2 regions of the Xenophilus sp. genome follow, and region 1 is predicted to be linked to the other one. Evidence: predicted binding sites of a transcription regulator. Region 1 holds the regulator's gene; the other holds the start of a gene.
What was found. Region 1 encodes sigma-54, which starts transcription at its own class of promoters, with help from an activator protein. Its sites were predicted from a motif close to TGGCANGNAANCTGCTTT; they were not measured.

Region 1 (15,050 bases):
ACGGCCAGACCGCCTGGCAGTCGGTGGGCGGCATGCAGCTCGGCTCCATCTGGGGCCACGGCGCCTACCAGGCGCCCGACTGGACGGCCGACTGGCTGCACCGCGAGCTGAGCGCCTGGCTCGACCTGGCCGCGCAGGAGCGCCACGGCAAGCCCTATGCCGAGTTGGACGACAGCCGCCAGGGCGCGCTGCGCGCCGAGCTGCGCGCCGAGTACCGCGGCAACCGCGTCGACGGCGAGAACAGGCTGGTGGTGAGCGAGCGCCGCGCCGAGGCCATCGCCCAGGTCGCCGCCTACTATGATCAGCTCTTCTCCGACGCGCCCGCGCTGAAGAAGAGCCGCGAGAACTTCGCCATGAAGGAGAACACGCTGCCCAGCGCCGAGCGGCGCCAGCAGCTCACGCACTTCTTCTTCTGGACTGCCTGGGCCGCCGCCACCGAGCGCCCGAACAGCAAGGTGACCTACACCAACAACTGGCCGCACGAGCCGCTGATCGGCAACGTGCCCAGCAGCGAGAACGTGGTCTGGTCGATCGCCAGCGTGGTGGTGCTGCTGGCGGGCGTGGGCTTCCTGGTGTGGGGCTGGTCCTTCCTGCGCCGGCACGACGAGCCGCAGCCCGCCGCCCCCGCGCGCGACCCGCTCACGACCTTCGCCCTCACGCCCTCGCAGCGCGCCTTGGGCAAGTACCTGTTCCTGGTGGTGGCGCTGTTCGTCTTCCAGGTGTTCATCGGCGGCTTCACGGCGCACTACACGCTGGAGGGCCAGCAGTTCTACGGCATCGACGTGTCGCAGTGGTTCCCCTACTCGCTCACGCGCACCTGGCACATCCAGAGCGCGCTGTTCTGGATCGCCACCGGTTTCCTCGCCGTGGGCCTGTTCCTCGCGCCCGTCATCAACGGCGGCAAGGACCCGAAGTTCCAGAAGCTGGGCGTGGACGTGCTGTTCTGGGCGCTGGTGTTCGTGTGCGTCGGCTCCTTCGTCGGCAACTGGCTGGCCATCGCGCACAGGATGCCGGCCGAATGGAACTTCTGGCTCGGCCACCAGGGCTACGAGTACGTGGACCTGGGCCGCATCTGGCAGATCCTCAAGTGGGTCGGCATCCTGCTGTGGCTGGTGCTGATGCTGCGCGGCGTGCTGCCGGCGCTGTTCGCACGCAGCACATCGGGCAAGAAGGAAGACAAGAACCTGCTGGCCCTGCTCACCGCCTCGGTGGGCGCGATCGGCCTGTTCTACGGCGCGGGCCTGTTCTACGGCGAGCGCACCAGCCTGTCGGTGATGGAGTACTGGCGCTGGTGGGTGGTGCACCTGTGGGTGGAGGGCTTCTTCGAGGTCTTCGCCACCACCGCGCTGGCCTTCGTCTTCAGCAGCATGGGGCTGGTGTCGCGGTCGATGGCCACCTCGGCCAGCCTGGCCTCGGCGTCGCTCTTCCTGCTGGGCGGCATCCCGGGCACCTTCCACCACCTGTACTTCGCCGGCACCACCACGCCGGTGATGGCGGTGGGCGCGGCCTTCAGCGCGCTGGAGGTGGTGCCGCTGATCGTGCTGGGCCACGAGGCCTGGGAGAACTCGCGCCTGAAGACCCGCGCGCCGTGGATGGCGAACCTCAAGTGGCCGCTGGCCTGCTTCGTGGCCGTGGCCTTCTGGAACATGCTGGGCGCGGGCGTCTTCGGCTTCATGATCAACCCGCCGATCTCGCTGTACTACATCCAGGGCCTGAACACCACGCCCGTGCACGCGCACTCGGCCCTGTTCGGCGTCTACGGCTTCCTGGCGCTGGGCTTCACGCTGCTGGTGCTGCGCTACGTGCGGCCGCAATTCGTGTTCAGCGAGGGGCTGATGAAGACCGCCTTCTGGGGCCTGAACGCCGGCCTGGTGCTGATGATCGCCACCAGCCTGCTGCCGATCGGCTTCATCCAGTTCCACGCCAGCGTGACCGAGGGCCTGTGGTACGCCCGCAGCGAGGCCTTCATGCAGCAGCCGATCCTGGTGACGCTGCGCTGGGTGCGCACCTTCGGCGACGTAGTGTTCATCGTCGGCGCGGTCGCGATGGCCTGGCAGGTGGTGCTGGGCCTGGCCGGGCGCAGCGCGGCGGGACACGCCGACCCGCTGCTGCAGCCCGCAGCCCGCTGATTCGGGGCAGGCCCGCGCGATGACCCACGTCGTCACCGAGGCCTGCATCCGCTGCAAGTACACGGACTGCGTCGAGGTCTGCCCCGTCGACGCCTTCCGCGAGGGGCCGAACATGCTGGCGATCGACCCCGACGACTGCATCGACTGCGCCCTGTGCGTGCCCGAGTGCCCGGTGCACGCGATCTTCTTCGACGAGGACACGCCGCCGGACCAGCGCGACTTCCTGCCGCTGAACGCGCGGCTCGCCAAGGTCTGGCCGTTGATCGTCCGCGGCCACGGGGCCCTGCCCGATGCCGACGCCTGGGCCGACGTGGCCGACAAGCGCCATCTGCTGGACGAAGGCTGAGGCGTCCCATTCCAGCCGCCGCCGGGCGCGAGCTTCGACCTCGGCCCGGCGGCGCTGTTTTCACGGCGCCGGCATCGGGTCAGAATCGGCCCCGACGCAACAGGACCCTTCATGACCATCGAAACCCAAGACGACGTCGTCGCACTGAAACGCATCGGCAGGATCGTCTCGCTGACGCTGCAGCGGATGCTCGATGCCGCGGAACCCGGCATGACCACCCGCGAACTCGACCGGCTCGGCGAACGGCTCCTGGAGGAGCACGGCGCGCAGTCGGCGCCGAGGCTGACCTACGGCTTCCCGGCCGCGACGTGCATCAGCATCAACGAGCAGGCGGCGCACGGCATTCCCGGGGACCGGGTCATCCGGGCCGGCGACGTCCTGAACGTCGACGTGTCTGCGGAACTCGGCGGCTATTTCGCCGACACCGGCGGAACCACCGTCGTGCCGCCCTCCACGGCGCAGAAGACGCGCCTGTGCCACGCTACCCGCGCGGCGCTCGCCGAGGCCATGAAGCGTGCCCGGGCGGGGCAGCCGGTCAACGGCATCGGCGGGGCCATCGAGCGCACCGCGAAGGCGTACGGCTTCAAGGTCATCGAGAACCTCGGAAGCCACGGCGTCGGGCGCGCACTGCACGAGGCGCCGGACCACATCGCCGGCTACTTCGACCCCGCGGACCGGCGCATCCTGCAGGAAGGCATGGTCATCACCATCGAGCCCTTCCTGTCGACCAAGAGCCGCACCGTCACCGAGACCTCCGACGGCTGGACGCTGGCCGGCGCCCGCGGGAACCTGTCCGCGCAGTACGAGCACACGATGATCATCACGAAGGGCGCGCCCATCGTCGTCACGCAGCACTGACGGCGCGCGGGCGGAGGGCAGGCCCTACAGCGCCTTGCGCAGGTTCGCCGGCGCGATGCGCAGCGCCTCGCGGTACTTGGCGACGGTGCGGCGCGCGCACTCGATGCCCTGCTCCTTGAGCATCTCGGAGATCTGGCTGTCCGACAGCGGCTTCTTGGCGCTTTCGGCGCCGACGAACTGCTTGATGAGGGCGCGCACCGCGGTGCTGGAGGCGTTGCCGCCGGTCTCGGTGCCCAGGGCCGAGCCGAAGAAGTACTTCAGCTCCACCGTGCCGAAGGGCGTGGCCATGTACTTGGCGGTGGTCACGCGGCTGATGGTGGACTCGTGCAGGCCCAGCTCGTCGGCGATCTCGCGCAGCACCAGCGGGCGCATCGCCAGCTCGCCGTGCACGAAGAAGTTCTTCTGCCGCTCGACGATGGCGTTGGACACGCGCAGGATGGTGTCGAAGCGCTGCTGGATGTTCTTGATGAACCAGCGCGCCTCCTGCAGCCGCTGCGACAGCGCCTGACCGCCCTCGCCCTTGTGCGCCTTCAGCGCGCCGGCGTAGATGTCGTGCACGCGCAGGCGCGGCATCACGTCGGGGTTGAGCTGCACGCGCAGCTTCATGTTCGCGCCGCGGCCGCTGCGGGTGACGATGACGTCGGGCACGATGACGTTGCGCTCGACGTCGACGAAGCGCCGGCCCGGCTTGGGCTCCAGCCTGGCGATGAGCTGCATCGCCTGGCGCACCTCGTCCTCGCTGCCGCGGGTGAGCGCGGCCAGGCGGCGGAAGTCGCGCCGCGCCAGCAGCTCCATCGGCTGCTTGCAGATGGCCAGCGCGATCTTGCGCACCTCCATCGCGTCCTCGTCGCCCTCGTCGTCGGCGGCGCCGGCGCGCAGCTGGATGGCCAGGCACTCGCCCAGGTCGCGCGCGCCCACGCCCACCGGCTCCAGGCTCTGCAGCAGGCCCAGCGCGACCTGGAAGTGGTGCACCAGCTCGTCGAACTGGTCGTTGTCGTCGCCGGCCAGCGCCGAGGCCAGGGCGGGCAGCGAGTCCTCCAGGTAGCCGTCGTCGTCGAGCGACTCGATCAGGAAGCGCAGCGCGGCCGAGTCCTCCGGCGACAGTCGCAGGGACAGCGCTTGGCGGTGCAGGTGCTCCTGCAGCGACTCGTGGCTGCGCGCCAGCTCGGTGGCGTCGGCGCGCTCGTCGTCGTCGCCGCTGCCGCTGCTGCGCGGCGGCGCGTCGCCGCCCCACTCGCTGTCGTCGGGCGCCAGGTCGACGCTGCCGTCGCCCTCCCAGTCGGGCTCGGCGTCGACGGCATCGGCCACGGGCGCGTCGGCATCGCCGCCGGCGACGGCGCCGTCGGACCCCGGCACGGCGAGGGACGGCTCGGCGTCCTCGCGCTCCTCGCGCGGCTGCGGCGCGTCGGCGCTGTCCAGGCCGAACTCCTCGCGCTGCGCCTCCTCGGTCTGGCGCTCCAGGAAGGGGTTGTCGTCGAGCATCTGCTCGACCTCCTGCGCCAGCTCCAGGGTGGACAACTGCAGCAGGCGGATCGACTGCTGCAGCTGCGGCGTGAGCGCCAGGTGCTGCGAAACCCGCAGCGACAGGCCCTGCTTCATGCCGTGCGGTCCTCGTTCACATGCGGAAGTGCTCGCCCAGGTACACGCGGCGCACTTCGACGTTGTCGACGATCTCCGATGGCGTGCCTTGTGCCAGCACATGCCCGTCGCTGATGATGTAGGCGTGGTCGCAGATGCCCAGCGTCTCACGCACGTTGTGGTCGGTGATGAGCACGCCGATGCCGCGCTCCTTGAGGAAGCTGATGATGCGCTGGATCTCGATCACCGCGATCGGGTCGATGCCGGCGAAGGGCTCGTCCAGCAGGATGAAGCGCGGCTGGGTGGCCAGGGCGCGGGCGATCTCCACCCGGCGCCGCTCGCCGCCCGACAGGGCCAGCGCCGGCGAATCGCGCAGGTGGTCCACGCGCAGGTCGGTCAGCAACTCGGTCAGGCGCTCGTCCATGCGCGCCTTCGACAGCGGCACCATGCGGCCGTTCGCGTCGGGCTCGCGCTGCAACTCCAGCACGGCGCGCACGTTGTCCTCGACATTGAGCTTGCGGAAGATCGAGGCCTCCTGCGGCAGGTACGACAGGCCCATGCGCGCGCGGCGGTGGATGGGCATGTGGGCGATCTGCTCGCCGTCGATGCTGATGTCGCCGGCGTCGGCGCGCACCAGCCCGACGATCATGTAGAAGGAGGTGGTCTTGCCGGCGCCGTTGGGGCCCAGCAGGCCGACCACCTCGCCCTTGCGCACGTCCAGCGAGACGTCGCGCACCACCCGGCGGCTGCCGTAGCTCTTCTGCAGGCCGCGCGCCTCCAGCCGGCTGCCGGGGGCGGACTCGGCCGCGGGGTTGGCGGCCTCGATCACGGGCGCGCCCCCTGGCCGTCCAGGGTGGTGCTGGGGCGCAGGCCCCGTTCGCCCTCGGGCGCGGCGGGGGCGGCCGGCGCCCCCTTGCCGGGCTCACTGGCCGCGCGCGGCGTCAGGATCGCGCGCACCCGGCCGCCGGGCTGGCCGGCGGAGACGCTGGCGTCCGGCGGCAGCGGCGCGCCGTTGACGGTGAAGGTGTCGTTGCTCTGGTCGTAGACGATCAGCGGGCCGGTGGTCTCGTCGTTGACCCTGGCGCCGACCAGCCGGCGCATGACGGCGCGGCGGATGAACTTCACGTTGTCGGCGCGGCCGTCGTACTCGATGACCTCCGATTCGCCCTCGATCCACTCGTCGGTGCCGGCGTCGCGCTTCTGCTTGTAGTAAGCGCGCTGGCCGGGCGCGGCGGTGACCACGCCGTACTGGTAGCCGTCCGGGTCCTGCCGCACGTCGATGCGGGCGCCGCGGATGATGATGGTGCCCTTGGTGACGACCACCCTGCCCGTGAACACGCTGGTCTGCTTGAGGTCGTCGTAGCGCATGTTGTCGGCCTCGATGTTCATCGGCTTGGTGCGGTCGGCCTTCTCGGCCTGGACGGCGCCGCCGGCCAGGGCCAGGGCCGTGCCCAGGAACAGCAGGCGGGCCAGGCGGCGGAAGGAGGCGGCGGGGAGGTGCATCAAGGGGAATGTCATAAAGGCACGAAACTTGCTGGCATTGTATGCCGCGACCTTTCGCGGAACGGACGGCCCTCAAGGACAAAAGCCCGCGGGCGCGGGCTTTGGGCAGGGGCGTTGCCGCCAATCAGGAGGCCGCGGAGCAGGCCATGCGGGAACACGCACGGAACCGGCTCCGCCGGGCCGTCGCGTGTGCCCCCTCGAGGGGGTTGGCGAAGCGGAACGAAGTCCGCGAAGACTGGGGGTGGTTCACTTTCTGGCCTGGCCGATGAGGGAATCCGTGATCTGCAGCGCACGGCCGAGCGAACCGGCCAGTTCGCCGTCCACGTACCAGCGGCCGGCCACGCCCAGCGCCGGCACGCCGGCCACCTTGTAGGCGTCGGTCATCTGCGTGGCGCGCTTGACCTTGCCGGCCACGCTGAAGGACTTGTAGGTGTCGGCGAACTGCTTGGCGTCCAGGCCGCTCTGCTGGCCGGCCCAGGCGAGGATGGCCTCGTCGCCGAACAGGCGCTGGCGCTCCTGGTGGATGGCCTGGAAGACCTTCATCTGGAACGCGTCGATCTTGCCCAGCGCTTCCAGCGTGTAGTAGAGCTTCTGCTTGGCCTGCACGTCGTTGCCCACGAAGGGCACGGGGATGCGGCGGAAGACCACGTTCGCGGGCAGCTTCTTGACCCAGGCTTCCAACTGCGGCTCGAAGGCGGCGCAGTGCGGGCAGTTGTACGAGAAGAACTCGACCACCTCGATCTTGCCCGCCGGCGCATCGACCGGGGCCGGCTTGCCCAGCACCACGTAGTCCTTGCCGGGGGCGAAGGCGCCCTGGGCCTGGGCGGTGCCGGCCAGCGGCATCAGGGCCGCCGCGGCGGCGGTGGCGAGCGAAAAGTCACGTCGGTTCATGGTCAAGGTGTTTCTCCTGTGCCGCGGACAGAGCGGCGCGTGGGCCGGGGAGTTCCCCGGCGGGGGGCATTCAGCGCTGCACGCGCACGAGCGCGGCGTCGAAGCCGCCGGTGCTCAGCCGGTCCTTCAGGCGATCGGCGTCGTCCTTCTTGTTGAAGGGGCCGGCACGGACGCGGTAGACGGTGCGGCCGGCCTGCTCGCGTTCGGTGATCTTGGCCTCCACGCCCATCAGCGAGAGCTTGGCGCGCTGGGCCTCGGCCTCGTCGGTGCCGCGGAAGGCGCCGGCCTGCACGAAGTAGACGAAGGGGTCCGGCCCCGTCGCTTCGGGCGCCGCGGCCACCTGCGTCCCGGCGCCGCCGCCGGCTCGCGAGCGGGCGAAGTCGCCGAGCGGGTCGCCGGACGCGGGGGCCGCCGGCCGTGCCGGCGCCACCACCACCGGGGCGGGCACCGGCGAATTGAGCTGGCCGGCCGCCGCCGTGGCCGCGTCGCCCGGCGGCGCCACGGTGCCGCTGGCGGTGGGCGCCGGCGTGCGCGGGGCCTGCGGCTTGCCGGCCAGCGGCGAATTGGGGTCCCAGTCGCGGTTCTTGCGCGCCTCGGCCTCGTCCTGCTCGGCGCCGCGCGGCTGGTTCTTGGCGAGGAAGGGCACCGGCACCTTGGTGACGTACACCGCCACGCCCAGCGCGATGCCCAGCCCGAGCACCAGGCCCACGATCAGGCCGATGACGGTGTTCCCTCGTTGTCTGCTTCTCATGGGTCCCATGTTTCTCTACATCTTGCGCGGAGCGCTCACGCCGAGCACAGCCAAGCCATTGTGCAGCACCTGCGCACAGGCGGCGACGAGGGCGAGGCGGGCTTTCTTCACGGCTTCGTCGTCGACCAGGATGCGTTCGGCGTCGTAGTAGCTGTGGTAGGCCGCGGCCAACTCGCGCAGGTAGAAGGCGACGTCGTGCGGCGCGAAGTCGCGCGCGGCGGCGGCCAGCATGTCGGGGTACTTCGCCAGCAGCAGCATCAGCGGCTGGGCGGCCTCGGTCGCCAGGGGCGAGAGGTCCACGCCCTTCAGCGCAGCGGGGTCGGTGCCCTCCTTGTCGAGCACCGAGCAGATGCGCGCATGGGCGTACTGCACGTAGTAGACCGGGTTGTCGTTGTTCTGCGCCAGCGCCAGGTCGACGTCGAAGGTGTATTCGGTGTCGGGCTTGCGGCTGAGCAGGAAGAAGCGCACCGCGTCCTTGCTGGTCCACTCGATCAGGTCGCGCAGCGTGACGTAGCTGCCGGCGCGCTTGCTGATCTTGACCTCCTGGCCGCCGCGCATCACGCGCACCATGGTGTGCAGCACGTAGTCCGGGTAGCCCTCGGGGATGCCCTCGTCCGCCGCCTGCAGCCCGGCGCGCACGCGCGCGATGGTGCCGTGGTGGTCGGTGCCCTGGATGTTGACCACCTGGTGGAAGCCGCGCTCCCACTTGGCGAGGTGGTAGGCGACGTCGGGCACGAAGTAGGTGTACGTGCCGTCCTGCTTGCGCATGACGCGGTCCTTGTCGTCGCCGTAGTCGGTGGTCTTCAGCCACAGGGCGCCGTCCTGCTCGTAGGTCTTGCCCGCCGCGACCAGCTTCTTCACCGCGGCCTCGACGCGGCCGCTGGCGTACAGGCTCGATTCGAGGTAGTAGTGGTCGAAGCGCACCTGGAAGGCCTTGAGGTCCAGGTCCTGCTCGTGGCGCAGGTAGGCGACGGCGAACTGGCGGATCGAGTCTAGGTCGTCCGGGTCGCCGCTGGCGGTGTATTCGCGGTCGTCGGACTTCACCGTCTTCTTCGCCAGGAAGTCGTTCGCGATGTCCTGGATGTACTCGCCGTTGTAGGCGGCCTCGGGCCATTCGGCGTCGCCCGGCTTGAAGCCCTTGGCGCGCAGCTGCGTGCTGGTGGCCAGGGTCTGGATCTGCACGCCGGCGTCGTTGTAGTAGAACTCGCGCCACACCGGCCGGCCCTGCGTCGCCAGCAGGTTGCAGATGGCGTCGCCCAGCGCCGCCTGGCGGCCGTGGCCCACGTGCAGCGGGCCGGTGGGGTTGGCGGAGACGAACTCGACCAGCACCTTCTCGCCGCTCGCCTCCGGTTTGCGGCCGAAGGCCTCGCCGGCCTCGAGCACTTCGCGCACCACCTGCTGCTTGGCTGCGGGCTTCAGCCGGATGTTGAGGAAGCCCGGGCCGGCGATCTCGATCGCATCGGCCCACTGCGCGAAGGCGGGCGCAGCCAGCAGGGCCGTGCGCAGTTCCTCGCCGAGCTGGCGGGGATTCTTCTTGAGGGGCTTGGCCAGCTGCATGGCGGCCGTGCAGGCCAGGTCTCCGTGGGCGGCGACCTTGGGGGATTCGAAGGCGGCCCGCACGCCCGCGCCGGGCGACAGCGCCTCCAGCGCGTCGGCCAAGGCGGCCAGCAGGTCCTGTTTGACGGTAAGCATCGCGGGATTTTATGGGGGGCAAACTCGCCGGACGGGTGGACTCAGGTCAGCCGATGCGGCAGGGTGGACGTTGAGGGCCCGGGCCCGGAGAATCCGGCCCGGCCGGCAAGGCCCGGCCACCTTCCATCCACTGCTCAGGAAGACCACACACCATGAAGAAGCTCCTCTCCCTCGCCGCCCTCGGCGCCTGCCTGGCCTTCGGCACCGCCGCCCATGCGCAGGACAAGGCCCCGACGGCGCAGCAGAACAAGATGAAGACCTGCAACGCCGAGGCCGGCGACAAGAAGGGCGACGAGCGCAAGGCCTTCATGAAGCAGTGCCTCTCGGCCGCCAAGCAGACGCAGCAGGACAGGATGAAGTCCTGCAACGCCGACCCCAAGGCCAAGGCGCTCAAGGGCGACGAGCGCAAGGCCTTCATGAAGGAATGCCTCAGCAACAAGGCCGCCTGACGAGCCGGCCCCGCGCAGCGGCCCGAAGGACAAGGCCCCGCCGGTGCGGGGCTTGTTTTCGTCCGCCTTCTATCCGAAGCCGCGCGCCAGGAACACGGCGAACAGCGGGATGAGCGCCACCAGGTGCGCCTGGATCATCACCAGCCGGCGCGTCTTGCGCACCTCGGCCTCGGCGGGCAGCGTGCCGTCGGCGCGCAGCCGCCGGCGCCAGCGCAGGTAGCTGATCGTGGGGAAGATCGACATCACGCCCACGATGACGAACAGCGTGAGCTTCACGTGCAGCAGCGGATTGGTCCAGTACCAGGCCGAGCCCTTGATGCCCCAGACGGTGCGCGCGATGCCGGTGGCCAGCACGGTCACGGCGGCGATGCCGTAGACCATGTCGACCCGCGCCAGGCGCTCGACGACCTTGGCATTCATCCATTCCATGCGGCACAGCGCCGCCTCGCTGGAGAGGAAGACCACCATCGTCAGGATGGCAAGGATGTGCAGGTAGGCCAGGATGGCTTCGAGGGTCATCGGACGGTCCTCGCAGGGAAGTGTGTCGTGGGGAGGCGGGCATTGTGCCGCGCCCGCCCCGCGGCCCGGGTGGGCATGCGACGAAATGTCCAGGCGGCGGCGCGGAACGCGCCAGGGCGGCGCCGGCCGTTCAGCGGCCGCCGCTGCCCCAGTAGTCCGGCCGCGCGTAGTGCGCCTTGAGAAAGTCCAGCCACAGCCGCACCCGCAGCGGCAGGTGCTTGGCGTGAGGGAACACGGCGTAGATGCCGTTGGGCGGCGCCGCGAATTCATCCAGCACCGGCACCAGCAGGCCGGCGTCGATCTCGGCCTCGACCTCCCAGGTGCTGCGCCAGGCGATGCCGTGGCCGGCCAGGCACCAGTCGTGCAGCACCTGGCCGTCGGAGCAGTCCAGGGGGCCGACGGGCTTGAGGTGGATCACCTCATGGCCCTCGCCGCCCTCCTGCGGGACGCTGAATGCCCATCCGCGGGTCTGCGAGGCGTCGCTGCTGAGGGTGAGGCAGGCGAAGCGCGCCAGGTCCGTCGGGTGGCGAGGCACGCCGTGGCGGCGCAGGAAGTCGGGCGTGGCGACGCAGCGGCGGCGGTTGTCGGCCAGCCGCATGCTCACCAGCGAGGAATCGGGCAGGTCGCCCACGCGCACCGCGCAGTCGAAGTGCTCGCCGGCCATGTCGATGACGCGGTCGCTCAGGTTCAGCGAGATCGTCACTTCCGGATGCAGCTCGTGGAAGCGCGGCACCAGCGGCGCCACGTGCCGGCGGCCGAAGCCGGCCGGCGCCGTCACGCGCAGGTGGCCGCTGGCCTTGACTCGGCCGGCGCTGACGCTGGCCTCGGCGTTGGCCAGCTCGGTCAGCAGGCGCTGGCAGTCCTCCAGGAAGGCGCTGCCCTCGTGCGTGAGCGTCAGGCGCCGCGTGGTGCGCAGCATCAGCCGCACGCCCAGGCGCTCCTCCAGCGCGTCGAGCCGGCGGCCGATGACGGCCGGCGCCACGCCCTCGGCCTTGGCGGCGGCGGTGAGGCTGCCGCGCGCGGCGACGGCGACGAAGGTCTCGAGCTGGGTCAGGCGGTCCAACGTCGCGGACCTTCAGCGCACGGCGCCGTCCGCGCGCAGCCGCGCGATCTCGTCCTCGCCGTAGCCCAGCTCGCGCAGCAGCGCATCGGTGGACTCGCCGATGGCCGGCGGCTGCAGGCGGATGCCGGGCCGCTCGCCGCCCAGGGTGAAGGGCAGGAGCGGCACCTTCGCCATGTGGCCGTCGTTCATGCGCACAGGCGCCAGGCCGCCGCTGGCGTTCAGGTGCGGGTCGTCGAACAGCTCCTGCGGCCGGGTGATGGGCGCGAAGGGCAGCTCGTTGGCCTCGAACACCGCAGCCAGCTCGTCGGCACTTCGGACGGCCAGGTGCGAGCGCAGCAGCGGCATCATCCACTCGCGGGCGCGCACCCGGTCGTTGTTGGTCGCCAGGCGCGGGTCGGCCAGCAGTTCGTCCAGGCCGAAGGCCTTGCAGAAGATCTGCCACTGCTTGTCGCTGACCACCGCCAGGAAGATCTGCTCGCCGTCCTTCACGGTGAAGACGTCGTAGATGCCCCAGGCCGAGATGCGGCTGGGCATCGGGTCGGCCGCCTTGCCGGTGGCGGCGAACTGCATCATGTGCTGCGCCACCAGGAAGACGTTGTTCTCGAACAGAGCCGACTGCACCTCGCAGCCGCGGCCGGTGATCTCGCGCCGGCGCAGCGCGGCCATCGCGCCGATGGCGCCGAACAGGCCGCCCATGATGTCGTTGACGCTGGTGCCGGCGCGCAGCGGGTCGCCGGCGCGGCCGGTCATGTACGCCAGGCCGCCCATCATCTGCACCACCTCGTCCAGCGCGGTGCGGTGCTCGTAGGGGCCGGGCAGGAAGCCCTTGTGGCTCACGTAGACCAGGCGCGGGTGGTCGGCCTTCAGGCTGTCGTAGTCCAGGCCCAGCTTCTTCATCGTGCCGGGCTTGAAGTTCTCGCTCACGACGTCCGCGGTGGCGATGAGCTTCTTCGCCGCGGCGATGCCCTCGGGCGACTTCAGGTCCAGCGCGATGCTCTTCTTGTTGCGGTTGAAGGCGGGGAAGAAGCCCGCACCGGAGCCCAGCAGGCGGCGTGTGGCGTCGCCCTCCACCGGCTCGACCTTGATGACCTCGGCGCCGAGGTCGCCCAGCAGCAGGCCGCAGGTGGGCCCCATGACCATGTGGGTGAACTCGACCACGCGGATGCCCGCGTAGGGCAGCGGGGCGGCGGCGCTGTCTGTCATGACTGGATTCCTCGTTGAACGAAGCCCTTGGGCAGCCCGGCCTCGGGCGTCATGCCGTAGACCGGCTCGCCGGGCAGGCCGGCCATCAGCGGCCGGCGCGCGGCCAGGAGGCGCTGCAGATCGACACCGGTGGGCACACCCATCGCCTCGAACATGAAGACCAGGTCCTCCGTCACCACGTTGCCGGAGGCGCCGGGCGCATAGGGGCAGCCGCCCAGGCCGCCGAGCGAGGCGTCGAAGGTGGTGACGCCCTCCTCCCAGGCCGCCAGGCAGTTGGCCAGGCCCAGGCCGCGGGTGTTGTGCATGTGGGCCGCACCCGCCTTGCCGCCCAGCTCGCTGCGCAGGCGGCGGAACAGGCGGCGCACCTGCGCCGGGTTGGCGTAGCCGACGGTGTCCGACAGGCCGACCTCGTCGGCGCCCGCCTCGGCGCACAGCACGGCCAGGCGGATCACGTCGTCCTCGTCGACCGCGCCCTGCAGCGTGCAGCCGAAGGCGGTGGAAATGCCGGCCTCCAGGCCCGCGCCGGGGGCCAGCTCGCGGCGCAGCGCGTCGATGGCGCGCACCTCCTCGACCATCTCCTCGGGAGTCTTGCGCACGTTGGCCAGCGAGTGGGCGCGGCTGGCCGACACCGGCATGGTGAGCTTGTGCGCGCCGGCCGCCAGCGCCGCCTGTGCGCCCTTGCGGTTGGGCACCAGCGCCATCGCGGTCAGGCCGGGCAGCGCGGCGGCGTGGCGCACCACCTCGGCGGCGTCGGCCATCTGCGGCAGCAGCTTCGCGGGGACGAAGGAGGCGACCTCGATCTCGCGCAGGCCGGCGGCGTGCAGCGCGTCGATCCAGCGCAGCTTGTCGGCCGTGGGCATGGTGGCCTTCACCGACTGCAGGCCGTCGCGCGGGCCGACCTCGCTGATCAGGACGGCGGGAGCGGGAAGAGACATGCGGCGATTGTCCGCGACGGCGCCGTGCGAAGGATTGCGCGTTTCGGGCCGAGCCGTCACAGTCGGCACGGTTGCCAGCCGATCCATCCCCCCTGCACGCGGCCGCCGCTTCGGCGGAGCGGCCTGCGCACGCGCAGCCCGGCTCGGCCGAGGCGCTGTGGGCGCTGCTGCTGCGCCAGGCCCACGGCGCGCCCCCCGCCTCTTCCGGCGAGGCGCTGGACTGGCAGCCCGACGCGGGCTGGGCGCTGCGCGGCGCCTGGGCCGACGCGGCGCGTGCGCTGTTCGCGCTTTTCAAGCCGCTGCTGGACATCCAGGCGCGCACGGGGGGCTGGGTGGTCGGCCAGCTCGGGCAGAGCCTGGACGGCTGCGTGGCGACGCGCACCGGCGAATCCCGCTTCATCAACGGGCCGGAGAACATCGTCCACCTGCACCGCCTGCGCGCGCTGAGCGAGGTGGTGCTGCTGGGCGCCGGCTCGGTGGCGGCCGACAACCCGCTGCTGACCACGCGCAAGGTGCCGGGCCCGAACCCGACGCGGGTGCTGCTGGACCCGCGCGCCGGCCTGGCGGAGCGCGTCGCCTCGGCGCAAGTGTTCGTGGACCGCAGCGCGCCCACGCTGTGGCTGTGCGATGCCCGCTGGCGATCGCAGGCGGAGGCGCGGGCGGGCGCCGGCCGGGTGCTGGCGGTGCCGGGCCTGCTGCGCGACGACGACGGCACGCCGGACGCGGCGCGCGCGGTAGCCGCGCTGCGCTCGCGCGGCCTGCGGCGCATCTTCGTCGAGGGTGGCGGGGTGACGGTGTCGCGCTTTCTCGCGCAGGGCTGCCTCGACCGGCTGCACCTGTCGGTGGCGCCGCTGCTGGTCGGTAACGGCCGGCCGGGGCTGCGCTTCGACGGCCCGGCGCGGCTGGCCGACTGCGCGCGGCCGGCGCATCGCGTCCATCCGATGGGCGTCGATCAGCTCTGGGACCTGGACCTGCGCGGCTAGTGCGGATCGGCGTTCGATCAACGACAACCGCTCGGGCTGAGCTTGGCCTGTCCTGAGCTTGCCGAAGGGTCGAAGCCGGGTGCGGCGCTTCGACAGGCTCAGCGTGAACGGTTGGTGGATGCTCATGGGCGCACTTTCGCGAAAAGGTCG
Region 2 (5,075 bases), on a different contig from region 1:
GCCCGGGCGCTTGTGCGCGGCATGTGCCAGGCCCACCAGCGCCAGCGCCTCGTCGGTGCGCTCCTTCAGCCGCGCCCGGCCTTCCCGGCCGCCGAAGACGCGCTCCACGCCCAGGTGCACGTTCTCGAAGCAGCTCAGCCAGGGCAGCAGCGAGTGGTTCTGGAACACCACGGCGCGTTCCGGGCCAGGGCCGGCGATCTCCCTGTTGTCGGCCAGCAGCACGCCCTGCGTGGGCCGGGCCAGGCCGGCGATGAGGTTCAGCAGCGTGCTCTTGCCGCAGCCGGAGTGGCCGATCAGGGTGACGAACTCGCCTTTGGCGACGGCCAGGTCGATGCCCTGCAGCGCGACGAAGCGGCCGCCCGGCGCCTTGGGCGCCTTGAATTCCTGCCCGACGCCCTGGATCTGGATGTACCTGCGTTCGTCGTTCACGAGCGGACCTCCTCGAAGGTGAAGGCGGTGGCGAGCCGGACGAGGGCGTACTCCAGCACGAGGCCGACGATGCCGATGACGAAGATCGCGATGAGGATGTTCTTGACGTTGAGGTTGTTCCACTCGTCCCACACCCAGAAGCCGATGCCGACGCCGCCGGTCAGCATCTCGGCCGCCACGATCACCAGCCAGGCGGTGCCCACGGCCAGGCGCACGCCGGTCAGCATGTAGGGCAGCACGGCGGGGAAGAGGATCTTCGTGACGACTTTCCACTCGGAGAGGTCGAGCACGCGCGCCACGTTCAGGTAGTCCTGCGGCACGCGCTGCACGCCCACCGCGGTGTTGATGACCATGGGCCAGATCGAGCAGATGAAGATGGTCCAGATGGCGGCCGGGTTGGCGCCCTTGAAGACCAGCAGACCGATCGGCAGCCAGGCCAGCGGCGAGACCGGGCGCAGCAGGCTGATGATCGGGTTGAACATGCGCGCCAGGAAGGTGAAGCGCCCGATGGCGAAGCCCGCCGGGATGCCCACCAGCGCCGCCAGGCCGAAGCCCAGCGCCACGCGCTGGAGCGAGGAGAGCACGTTCCAGCCCACGCCCTGGTCGTTGGGGCCGTTGCGGTAGAACGGGTCGGCAAACACCTGCAGCGCCTGCTGCCAGGTCTCGCCGGGGCCGGGGAAGCCGTCGCCGCTGCGCGCGGCGACCAGCTCCCACACCAGCGCCAGCAGGCTGAAGCCCAGCAGCGGCGGCAGCACGCGCAGCCACAGCCAGCGCATGTCGCGCGGCACCTTCGCGGCGGGCGCGGCAGCGGCGGCGGGCACCGGCGGGTGCAGGGGTTCGTTCGCCGCGGCGCGCTGCGGCGGCGCCGCGGACGCGGGGGGCTGCGCATCGAGCGGCAGGTGGAAGACGGCACTGACCATGGGAGGCTCCGGTGGATGTCGAAGGGAAGGGCGCTTCAGCCCATCTGCACCTTGAAGGCGTCGGTGTACTTCTTCGGGTCCTTGCCGTCCCACACCATGCCGTCGATCAGCCTGCTGGTGCGCAGCGGGCTGGCCGGCACGGCGGTGCCGGTGGCGGCGGCGGCCTGCCTGTAGATGTCGATGCGGTTGATCTCGGTGGCCACCTTCAGGTAGTCGGGGTGCTCCTTGAGCAGCCCCCAGCGCTTGTGCTGGGTGAGGAACCACATGCCGTCCGAGAGGTAGGGGAAGTTCACCGCGCCGTCGGCGTAGAACTTCATGTGGTTCGGGTCGTCCCAGCTCCTGCCCAGGCCGTTGACATAGCGGCCCAGGATGCGCTGGTTGATCGCCTCCACGCTGGTGTTGACGTAGGCCTTGTCGGCGATGGTCTCGGCCATGCGGTTCTTGTTCTGCAGGCCGGCGTCGATCCACTTGCCCGCCTCGAGGACGGCGGCCGTCACGGCGCGCGCCGTGTTGGGGTGCTTCCTCACGAAGTCGCCGGTGGCGCCGAGCACTTTCTCGGGGTGGTCGGGCCATACGTCCTGCGAGGTGGCGGCGGTGATGCCGATGCCGTCCATGATGGCGCGCTGGTTCCAGGGCTCGCCGACCGAGAAGCCGTCCATGTTGCCCACGCGCATGTTGGCCACCATCTGCGGCGGCGGCACGACGATGCTCTTGGCGTCCTTGAGCGGGTGGATGCCGCCCGAGGCCAGCCAGTAATAGAGCCACATGGCGTGCGTGCCGGTGGGGAAGGTCTGGGCGAAGGTGTATTCGCGCTTCTCGGCGGCCATCAGCTTCGCCAGGCTGGCCAGGTCGACGGCGCCCTTGTCGGCCAGCTTCTTCGACAGCGTGAGGCCCTGGCCGTTGCGGTTGAGGGTCATCAGCACTGCCATGTCCTTTTTCGGGCCCGCGGTGCCCAGGTGCATGCCGTACACCATGCCGTAGAGCACGTGGGCGAAGTCCAGGTCGCCGTTCGCCAGCTTGTCGCGCACGCCGGCCCAGCTCGCCTCCTTGCTGGGCACGATCTTCACGCCGTATTTCCTGTCGATGCCCAGCACCGAGGCCATCACCACGCTGGCGCAGTCCGTCAGCGGGATGAAGCCGATCTTCACCTCCTCCTTCTCGGGCTTGTCGGAGCCGGCGGCCCAGACGGCGGCGCGCAGGGCCGGGTCGATGCCGACCGCGCCGGCGACGGCGGCCTTGAGCACGGTGCGGCGGCCGAGCCGCGGCGTTGCAGGGGTTGCAGCAAGGGTCATGGGGCCAACTCCAGTCGAAGAAAGGGGCAGGGCGGCGAAGGGCAAAAAACGAAAAAAGGCGTCCTCGCCGCGCGTGCATCCGCTCGCTGTCGCGAACGAACCCACGCGGGCAGAGGACGCCTTTGTCCGTTTCGCCGGCCGCATCCCCCGTTGGATGCCGCCGGCCCGGCCTTCACCGGTCTGGGCTGTCTATCGCAAGCGCCGTGCCAGCGGTCTCGGGGGCGCTTCGGACGGAAAAGCCAGGCCATTTCCCGCGGATCGGGCCACCGGAGGCACAACGACGAGGCGGCGAGGCACGCATCTTGTGCGCTGCACCATCCCTGCTCAGCGCGCTGGCAGGTACTCCGCCATCGCCAGCACCGATTCCGCGACCTCGACCAGCCGGCGGTTCTGGTTCATGGCCGTCTGGCGCAGCATCTTGTGCGCCTCCTCCTCGCTCAGGTGGCGATGCGCCATCAGCAGGCCCTTGGCGCGCTCGACCACCTTGCGTTCGTTGAGGCTGGCGCGCACGGTCTCCAGCTCGTCGCTCATGGCCTGCAGGCGGCGCGCCTGCGCCTGCACCATGTCCAGCACCGAGCGCTCGAGCTGGCGGCCGAAGGCCGAGGAGGCCGGCGCGGGCGCGTTGGCGTCGCCGTCGTCGAAGAAGCCCGCCTGCGGCGCCGGCCCCGGCGCGTCGGCCAGCGCCCCGTACTGCTGCAGCTCGGCGTGCGCCTGGGCGATCTTGCGGTCGCACAGCACGCGCAGGCCCTGCGCCAGCTGCGCCTCGAGCACGCGCATGGCGTCGATGCGGCGCGTGCAGCAGGCGAACCAGGCCGGGCCCAGCTCGGGGTCGAGGTCGGGCCCCGGCGCCGCGCAGCCGATGCGGCGCAGGCGCTCCAGCTCCGCCGTGTCCGCGCCGCCGTGCGCGGCCTGCCACTGCGTGCGCAGCGCCTCGTCGGCGAAGTCGGCGAAGACCTCGAAGCAGCGCTCCTGCGACTCGATCAGGTGCAGCCAGGGCGGGCGCAGCGCCGCGTCGGCGCGCGCGCGGGTGAAGGCGGCGGCGCCGAAGGCGCGCTCCTGTCCGGCGAACTCCTTGCCCTGCATGAAGTTGAACATCGCCACCAGCTGGCGCGAGATCTGCGGGTCCGTGGCGCCGTCGGCGGCCTCGAACACCACCGCCAGCAGCCCGCCGATGAGCTTGGAGAAGGCCGCGGCGGCCTGCGCGGGCGAGACGGCGGCCGCGCCGATGCGCGCACGCAGCTGCGCCAGCGCGTCCAGCCCCGGCAGAACCCAGGCCACGCGGTTGAACAGGCGCGTGCCGCTGCCCGGCGACTGGGGCTCCTGCGTCAGCCGGTCCAGGGCGGCGCGCACCGCCTGCTCGGCCGCCTGCGCCTCGGCCACCTGCGCGGTGCGTTCGGCCGCGAAGCGCGTGCCGCCCGAGCCGAGGAAGATGTTGGACAGGCCGCGCTCCTTCTGCAGCGCGTGGACGAGCCCGCCGATGCAGCCCACCAGCGCGACGGTGCGCCCCAGGTGCGCGAGCTCCTCGATCTCGCAGCGGCGGGCGGCCATGAGGAAGCGGAGGCCGGAAGGCATGGACGTGGTCGTCATCGTGATGGCCCGTTCGCAGCAAATTCCGTGCCCCCGGCCGGGCGCGGCGATTGATCCACAATCGCCGCATGGATTGGCTCGACGAAGTGAAATGGGACGCGGCCGGCCTGGTGCCGGTGATCGCCCAGGAGCGCGGCAGCAAGGACGTGCTGATGTTCGCCTGGATGAACCGCGAGGCGCTGGCGAAGACGGCCGAGCTGGGCCGCGCCGTGTACTTCAGCCGCTCGCGCGGCCGGCTGTGGTTCAAGGGCGAGGAGTCCGGCCACGTGCAGACCGTGCACCAGATCCGCCTGGACTGCGACAACGACGTGGTGCTGCTGGAGGTGACCCAGCAGGGCCACGAGCCCGGCATCGCCTGCCACACGGGCCGTCACAGCTGCTTCTTCCAGAAATACGAGGATGGCGCGTGGAAAACGGTCGAGCCGGTCTTGAAGGACCCGGAGAGCATCTACAAATGACCGCGATGAGCGAATCCGCAGCCACCACCGATGTGCTCGACCGCCTGGCGGCCGTGATCGAGAGCCGCCTGCCCGGGCGCGGCGGCGACCCCGAGGCCAGCTACGTGGCGCGCCTGCTGCACCGCGGCCCGGATGCCTTCCTCAAGAAGATCGGCGAGGAGGCCACCGAGGTCGTCATGGCCGCCAAGGACGCCGACCACGGCGGCGAGCGGCAGAAAATAGTGAACGAAGTGGCCGACCTGTGGTTCCACAGCATGATCGCGCTGGCTCACTATGGGCTGGCGCCGCGCGACGTGGCGGCCGAGCTGGCGCGCCGCGAGGGCACCAGCGGCATCGAGGAGAAGGCGCTGCGCAAGGCGCAGGGCCGCGAGGCCGCCGGCGACTGAACG

Region 2: the regulator sigma-54 is predicted to act here: its motif matches at 2,833-2,850, upstream of ACIY1X_RS08480 (CmpA/NrtA family ABC transporter substrate-binding protein).

Annotation. Positions count from the first base shown of each region.
Region 1 is NZ_JBIQNC010000101.1:2,340-17,389, reverse strand. It holds gene ACIY1X_RS15555 (nitric-oxide reductase large subunit) at 1-2,129, shown strand, start outside; gene fdxA (ferredoxin FdxA) at 2,149-2,475, shown strand; gene map (type I methionyl aminopeptidase) at 2,587-3,333, shown strand; gene ACIY1X_RS15540 (RNA polymerase factor sigma-54) at 3,358-4,932, opposite strand; gene lptB (LPS export ABC transporter ATP-binding protein) at 4,949-5,740, opposite strand; gene lptA (lipopolysaccharide transport periplasmic protein LptA) at 5,737-6,429, opposite strand; gene ACIY1X_RS15525 (thiol:disulfide interchange protein DsbA/DsbL) at 6,661-7,305, opposite strand; gene ACIY1X_RS15520 (SPOR domain-containing protein) at 7,376-8,056, opposite strand; gene argS (arginine--tRNA ligase) at 8,072-9,748, opposite strand; gene ACIY1X_RS15510 (PsiF family protein) at 9,901-10,197, shown strand; gene ACIY1X_RS15505 (DUF2214 family protein) at 10,267-10,716, opposite strand; gene ACIY1X_RS15500 (LysR family transcriptional regulator) at 10,847-11,779, opposite strand; gene ACIY1X_RS15495 (CaiB/BaiF CoA transferase family protein) at 11,792-12,982, opposite strand; gene ACIY1X_RS15490 (hydroxymethylglutaryl-CoA lyase) at 12,979-13,917, opposite strand; gene ACIY1X_RS15485 (RibD family protein) at 13,989-14,900, shown strand; gene ACIY1X_RS15480 (hypothetical protein) at 15,023-15,050, opposite strand, start outside.
Region 2 is NZ_JBIQNC010000037.1:12,768-17,842, forward strand. It holds gene ACIY1X_RS08470 (ABC transporter ATP-binding protein) at 1-429, opposite strand, end outside; gene ntrB (nitrate ABC transporter permease) at 426-1,349, opposite strand; gene ACIY1X_RS08480 (CmpA/NrtA family ABC transporter substrate-binding protein) at 1,385-2,641, opposite strand; gene ACIY1X_RS08485 (nitrate- and nitrite sensing domain-containing protein) at 2,966-4,213, opposite strand; gene hisI (phosphoribosyl-AMP cyclohydrolase) at 4,297-4,686, shown strand; gene ACIY1X_RS08495 (phosphoribosyl-ATP diphosphatase) at 4,692-5,072, shown strand.